One region of the Siphonobacter sp. genome, then DNA from elsewhere that is predicted to be linked to it. Evidence: riboswitches for the same ligand, from Rfam matches in the RefSeq annotation. Region 1 holds a riboswitch; each other region holds the start of a gene.
The links. A riboswitch is a leader RNA that binds a small molecule or an ion and turns the genes downstream of it on or off. The one in region 1 is predicted to bind S-adenosylmethionine.

Region 1 (2,203 bases):
GGTTATTCACCTTGGAAAAGGGTTGAAGAATAACTCCGGCAGCTACAAGATTTCCGTGACCTACGTGAGCATCTTCGGAAATAATCGCGGATGGATGTACGGCATTCACGGGTTGTACCTGCTGCGTTTCGTGAAGAAACTCAACCAGACTCTTACGTTCCGTACGATCTTCTACCGCTACGAATGCTTCGCATTTCTGTCCAATGAGCTTCGTAAAGCCTTCATTATCCGTAGCACCGAATACGGAGATATCCCCGATTTCGGTGCCGTGTGTGGTTTCATCATCGTCCAAAAAGCCATACACGAGCACTTGATTACGATTAAAAATATCCAGGGCGGTTTTACCCAGGGTTTTAGCTCCAAAAATGAGAACGGGATTTTCCATACGCTAGCAATTAGTCATCTATAAGGGGTAATGCCTTACCGGGCAAAAATAGTTCATACCTAAAGGATTCCCACACCTACCGGTAAACTCCATAAAGCGTATGTCGACAAAAAATCCTGCCTTCCTTTTAACATTGCTTATTCCTTGCGTAAGTTTGCGATGAAAAGTCAGCCGTTTGCACGCGTTGACTTATCGAGAAGCGGGGAGAGACGGGCTCTGTGAACCGCTGGCAACCTATTCCATTTCAAAGGAACAAGGTGCTAATTCCTGCCTTGAAGAAGGTCTTCAGGGAGAGATAAGTGAAGCACTCTTTATGCAACGGACTACCCCATCGCCTGGGGCGGCATCTTGGCCCCACCTTTTAGTTCCTTTTCTGGCATCTACTCAGCCTACTAGGGCTTACTTCTCTTGTTGTTGGTTGCATACAGAATACCCACACGCTGGGATTCAACGCTTACTCTAAATCCTATTTATTTACTTTTCACGCATTAATTCTGCAACAACATGTCTGAATTACGTTTTGAAACGCTCCAGCTGCACGCGGGGCAACAGATTGATCCGACTACGAACGCTCGAGCCGTTCCCATCTATCAAACCACTGCCTATCAATTCAATGATTCTGAACACGGTGCTCGGCTCTTTGGTCTGCAAGAGTTCGGAAATATCTACACCAGAATTATGAATCCGACGCACGATGTGTTTGAAAAACGCATCGCCGCTCTGGAAGGAGGCGTTGCGGCCCTTTCTGTAGCCTCAGGACACGCCGCTCAGTTTATAGCCATCAATAATATTACGACCGTAGGTGACAACTTTGTTACTACTTCTTACCTCTACGGTGGCAGTTACAATCAGTTTAAAAACTCCTTTAAAAATATTGGTGTAGAAGCCCGCTTTGCCGATGGTGACAAAGTGGAATCCTTCGAACGCCTCATCGACGAGAAGACCAAATTCTTGTACCTGGAAACCATTGGCAATCCCGGATTTAACATTCCGGATTTCGAAGCTTTCGCAGCCCTGGCACAAAAGTACGATTTGCCTCTGATCGTGGATAATACCTTTGGTGCGGGCGGTGCCATTGCCCAACCGCTCAAACACGGAGCCCATATTGTCGTTAGCTCGGCCACCAAATGGATTGGGGGTCACGGAACGACCATGGGTGGCGTCATTGTCGACGGTGGTACGTATAACTGGGGCAATGGTAAGTATCCGCAGTTTACACAGCCTTCTCCCAGCTATCATGGCTTAGTGTTAAACGAGGTCTTCGGTTTGGGAGGACCCTTTGGTAATATTCAGTTTATCATCCGGGCTCGGGTGGAAGGCTTACGTGATTGGGGACCCGCTCAGGCACCTTTTAATAGCTTTTTACTACTACAGGGACTTGAAACGCTTTCCTTACGAGTCGAGCGTACCAACGACAATGCACTGGCCCTAGCCCAATGGTTACAAAACCATTCCGCCGTTGAATACGTCAATTATCCTGGCCTACCCAGCAGTCCTTATCATGAGCTAGCTCAGAAGTACCTGACTCGGGGCTTTGGGGGCGTTCTGACCTTCAAGTTACGAGCGGGAAAAGATGTCGCGGATCGTCTGGTCAACCACTTACAACTCATTAGTCACGTGGCTAATGTAGGCGACGCCAAAACGCTGATCATTCACCCCGCCAGTACGACACACTCTCAACTCTCGGAATCCGAACAGGCTAGTGCTGGGGTAGCACCGGGGCTATTGCGGGTATCCCTAGGACTTGAGCATATTGAGGATATCAAAGCCGATATTGAACAGGCCTTAGCCGCTGCTTTGGCTCAATAGCCAGAGCTA
Region 2 (2,203 bases), on a different contig from region 1:
CCGCAAACGAAGCCTCAGCAACATAAACATTAGGCTTTGTCAGCAAGGGCTTTAAACTGGTTAGTCTAGAGGGTTTATACGTATTTACTAGGTGATCGCTGAGTTTGGCAACCTGATCTGCATCCAGCTCATCAGAGGTAATCCTTATCTTCAAAAACCAGGTACCACATTCATATACGGTTAATAAATGCTGTTTATTTGACTCATCCAGGCAAACAGCCTTGATTCCGCTGCAGATGTAGTTATCAACGTATTTTACTGGCGATTGGTATACTTTTGAACCGGGTTTAAATATTTCATTTCTTGAGCTTATGTATTCATTTCTTAATCTACCCTCTGAACCTTCATCTCCAGCGGGATATATATGAATAGAGGCCACTGTATATTTATCTGCCATTTGATGTTCATACACAACACCAATATTTGTATTTGCTTTATTAAAAGAATAAACCTCCGTTCTTGTTAAATTATCGAACTGGACCGGAAATATGGATTGGGTTGCTAGATGAACATACTCTCCTTTGGCTTTTAGTTGTTTAGGTTCTCTTCTATCTTGGCTAGGGCCTATGAGACTACTAAATAACATTAAACCTAACAAAAAATAGAAAAGAAAACCTTTCATAGTATGGGGTCTACTTCATGCAAGTAGCTTGCATTATGATTTTTAAAATTCGATTCCTATTTAATCAAGACCTAGCATTTACTTGCTTAATCAGTTATAAAATTAAGTAATGTTAGACGTCTTTTACAATGATAATTATTTTGTAATTAAATTATATGTATTTTTCAAATCCTTGAGCCAATGAGTTAGTACTTACTAACTAAGCTAGATCAGCTTCATTATTGGTAACTAGTTATTACATACGTTTATTAATTTCGATGCCCTTGTTCATAACATTCGCTACAAACCTAGTAATCAGTATCAGTAGGCTTCGTAAACTCCATTTTTCTATCCTGCGACAAAAGTCTTTATTAAGCTAAGCCCGTTGCTTTCTGCTTAGTAATGCACCAATACCTTACCAACCCCAATATCGAAATACAATCTATTCATAATCAATAGATTACTTCAAAATTATTTAATAATCTATAAATTCTATAGATTTTATTTGTTTCGTATTTTTTCTTACACGTATCTTTGCAACGTCTTCAATTACTACGGGTAGTTGGGGCTTATACAGAAAGGAGGAGAGACAGGCTCTGCGAATCCTTAGCAACTTTCCGACATGGAATCAGTGCTAACCTGCCTAACACATTAGGAACTATAAACCCAATACCGCATGGCACTCTCCCCGACTCGAAATCGACCGGCCTGCTTCATTCTTAGAAGCTAAGCATTGTTTCTCGTTTGGCACGAACGTGAGATTTCCGTCACGTCTGGTCGCTCCTGGATTCACCACGGGTTTGACCATTTCATCTGATCATTCACCTTCATCAGCTCTTGCATCGCATGTCTATTTATTTCGATAACTCCGCTACTACGTCTCTATCTCCAGCCGTTCTGGAAACGATTTTACCCTATTTCACGCAACATTTCGGAAATCCGTCTTCCAATCACCGGGCGGGGCGGGAAGCGAAACGCGTGATTCAGTCCAGTCGTCGTCAAATCGCTGATTTACTAGCCCTTTCTCCCGAAGAAATCATCTTCACTTCCGGGGGTACCGAAGCCGATAATTTTGCCCTCAAGAGCAGCATTCAGCAATATGGGATTCGTCACGTCCTGACCTCAAAAATTGAACATAAAGCCGTCTTGCTACCGCTACGGCAGTTAGAGCAGGCGGGTCAGATTCAGCTTGATTACGTTGCACTCGACGAGCAGGGACGGGTTTCAATTCCCGACCTGACCCGCTGGCTGGAAAAGCACCCCAAAGGACTCGTCAGCCTCATGCACGCCAATAACGAACTCGGTAACTTACTGAACCTGGAAGAAGTGGGTGCCTTAACCCAGCACTACGGTGCCTACTTTCATACCGACACCGTTCAGAGCCTGGGCAAAGTCCATGTAGCCCTGGACGCCGTTGATTTCGCCACGGCTTCGGCCCACAAATTTCGCGGTCCGAAAGGCGTTGGATTTCTGATCGCCCGTCGGGGGCATCGGCTACCGGCCTTGCTCAGCGGCGGCGGACAGGAAGGCGGCCAACGCGGGGGTACTGAAAACGTGCCGGGCATTGTGGGCCTGACCAAAGCATTGGAGCTGGCCATCACC
Region 3 (2,203 bases), on a different contig from region 1:
CTTTCGAGGTTCCGTAGGTGTTTACGTAGATACCGCAGGGCTCGGCTACACCAATGGCATAGGATACCTGAACGAGTACTTCATCCGCTACACCCGCTGCGACCAGGTTTTTGGCAATGTGACGCGTCGCGTAAGCTGCTGAACGGTCTACTTTCGAGGGATCTTTACCCGAGAAAGCTCCACCGCCGTGTGCACCTTTACCACCGTAGGTATCAACGATGATTTTACGGCCCGTCAGACCCGTATCCCCGTGGGGACCACCGATCACGAATTTACCCGTTGGGTTGATGTGGTACGTAATTTCGCCCTCGAATAGGCCACGTAATTCGGGCTTCAGACTGGCCTTTACGCGGGGAATGACAATGGCTACCACATCCTCGCGAATTTTGGCGAGCATGGTTTCATCGTCCGCGAAATCGTCGTGCTGGGTAGAAACGACAATCGTATCGATCCGCTGGGGAACGTTATCATCGTTGTACTCAATCGTCACCTGCGATTTGGCATCGGGACGAAGGTAGGGCATTAGCGAAAGTTCGTTGTTCCGGATGTCGCTCATCGTCTTTAGAATCTTGTGAGCTAAGTCCAGAGCTAAGGGCATGTAGTTGTCCGTTTCGCGGGTCGCGTAACCAAACATCATCCCCTGATCACCGGCACCCTGTTCTTCGGGGCTGGAACGATCCACACCCTGATTGATATCCGCAGACTGTTCGTGAATGGCCGAAAGAACACCGCAGGAATGAGCTTCGAACATGTATTCCGACTTCGTGTACCCAATCTTGCGAATCACGTCACGAGCAATGCTCTGTACGTCGAGGTACGTTGAAGACTTCACTTCACCCGCCAGAATAACCTGGCCCGTCGTTACCAGCGTTTCACAAGCTACTTTGGATTGGGGGTCGAAGGCTAAAAAATGATCAATGAGGGCATCTGAAATTTGGTCTGCCACTTTATCGGGGTGTCCTTCAGATACAGACTCAGAAGTGAACAAATAAGGCATGTTCTGTAAATTAGAATGATTTTGGGAGTTACGAATCCATGTAAACTTTTCGTAGTCCTCGGCCAAAGGAAGGAATTGAACGTTTTTGACTGTTGCTGAAATAGCTGATTACTAGCAACAAAGTCCGTATCGTCAAACCACCGTAGCGTTCTAGACTCGGTTGGTGCCCTAACTGGAGCCTCTGGATACTTTTGCAAAATTGTACATTCAGCGGAAATTCACCAAATATGTAGGCTTACCGTTTGAACATTTCCGAGATATTTCTCTTAAAAACGTCAAAAGCAGCCATCGTAAAGGGAATAACGGGTACTGAATACAGAACGCCCAGGTCTTCCCGAAGCGAAGTTTCCTCATCCAGAAAGCGAAAAATCAGGGGAGCGGGGTTCTTGCGGAACAAATCGGTAAAGACTGCTGCCGCTGAATACCGATTTTTCAGGAATACATTCAGGAGTACCTGATCATAAAAACGGTACTGAGCCGAGATGGGTCGGTTGGTTACCGGAGACTGCGAGAAGTTTTTTTCCAATTGACGCACCAACGCCTGCAGTCGCTTTTGCGTACGCGTAAACGTGTAACCCGTACTGGCCCGGGTGTATCCCCCGGCGGTTCCAATCCGGATGACGTGCGGCGAAGGTTGTTCGGGCATCGGCTCGTCACTCATGGGAATGATGCCCGTTTCTTCTTCCGTAATCTCGTAGGTTTCCAAACTGAAAAAATCCTTCAGATAAGCTCGCAACGCTTCGTCGTATTCGTTCGGTGTCAGTAGAGCAGGTGTGAAGAGCGTGAACTCAACGAGTGCTTCCGTCGCGGAAAAAGGCATGACGTATACAAACCGACATTCGTTCTTCTGTTCGATCCGGAAGTCCATCATGATCGGTGTTTCGGGATCGAATACCGGTTTTTCAGTACGAACTACCCAGCCCTTGAAATGCTGTAAGAGTTCCTGCCAGCGAGGGGCGGGTAGAGCAGCGGCTTCTTTGGTTAAGTTTCGAATGGCCTGCATGGGAGTCGTACTGTCGAAACACCACGCAGCCCGGTACTCACCCTTTGAAGTTTGCACCAGAGCCGAATCCTGCGAGGTTTCCACCGAATGCAGGTCCGCAAATAGATACTGAATGTTGGGATTACGGGAAAGATCAGCCCGTATCGAAGCGTAAAAATCCTTACCCCGAAGGAGCTTGTACTGGTGCTGGCCGAGGTCTAATT

Region 2: it holds a riboswitch for S-adenosylmethionine, as region 1 does, so the genes downstream of both, ACOJTG_RS08955 (cysteine desulfurase family protein) here and ACOJTG_RS01420 (O-acetylhomoserine aminocarboxypropyltransferase/cysteine synthase family protein) in region 1, are expected to answer to the same signal.
Region 3: it holds a riboswitch for S-adenosylmethionine, as region 1 does, so the genes downstream of both, metK (methionine adenosyltransferase) here and ACOJTG_RS01420 (O-acetylhomoserine aminocarboxypropyltransferase/cysteine synthase family protein) in region 1, are expected to answer to the same signal.

Annotation. Positions count from the first base shown of each region.
Region 1 is NZ_JBMDWJ010000025.1:17,524-19,726, reverse strand. Features, by position in the region: gene ACOJTG_RS01425 (acetyltransferase) at 1-385, opposite strand, end outside; SAM riboswitch class I at 572-687, shown strand; gene ACOJTG_RS01420 (O-acetylhomoserine aminocarboxypropyltransferase/cysteine synthase family protein) at 890-2,194, shown strand.
Region 2 is NZ_JBMDWJ010000152.1:620-2,822, reverse strand. Features, by position in the region: gene ACOJTG_RS08960 (hypothetical protein) at 1-622, opposite strand, end outside; SAM riboswitch class I at 1,168-1,268, shown strand; gene ACOJTG_RS08955 (cysteine desulfurase family protein) at 1,448-2,203, shown strand, end outside.
Region 3 is NZ_JBMDWJ010000284.1:6,253-8,455, reverse strand. Features, by position in the region: gene metK (methionine adenosyltransferase) at 1-997, opposite strand, end outside; SAM-I-IV-variant riboswitch at 1,072-1,191, opposite strand; gene ACOJTG_RS17740 (lycopene cyclase family protein) at 1,233-2,203, opposite strand, start outside.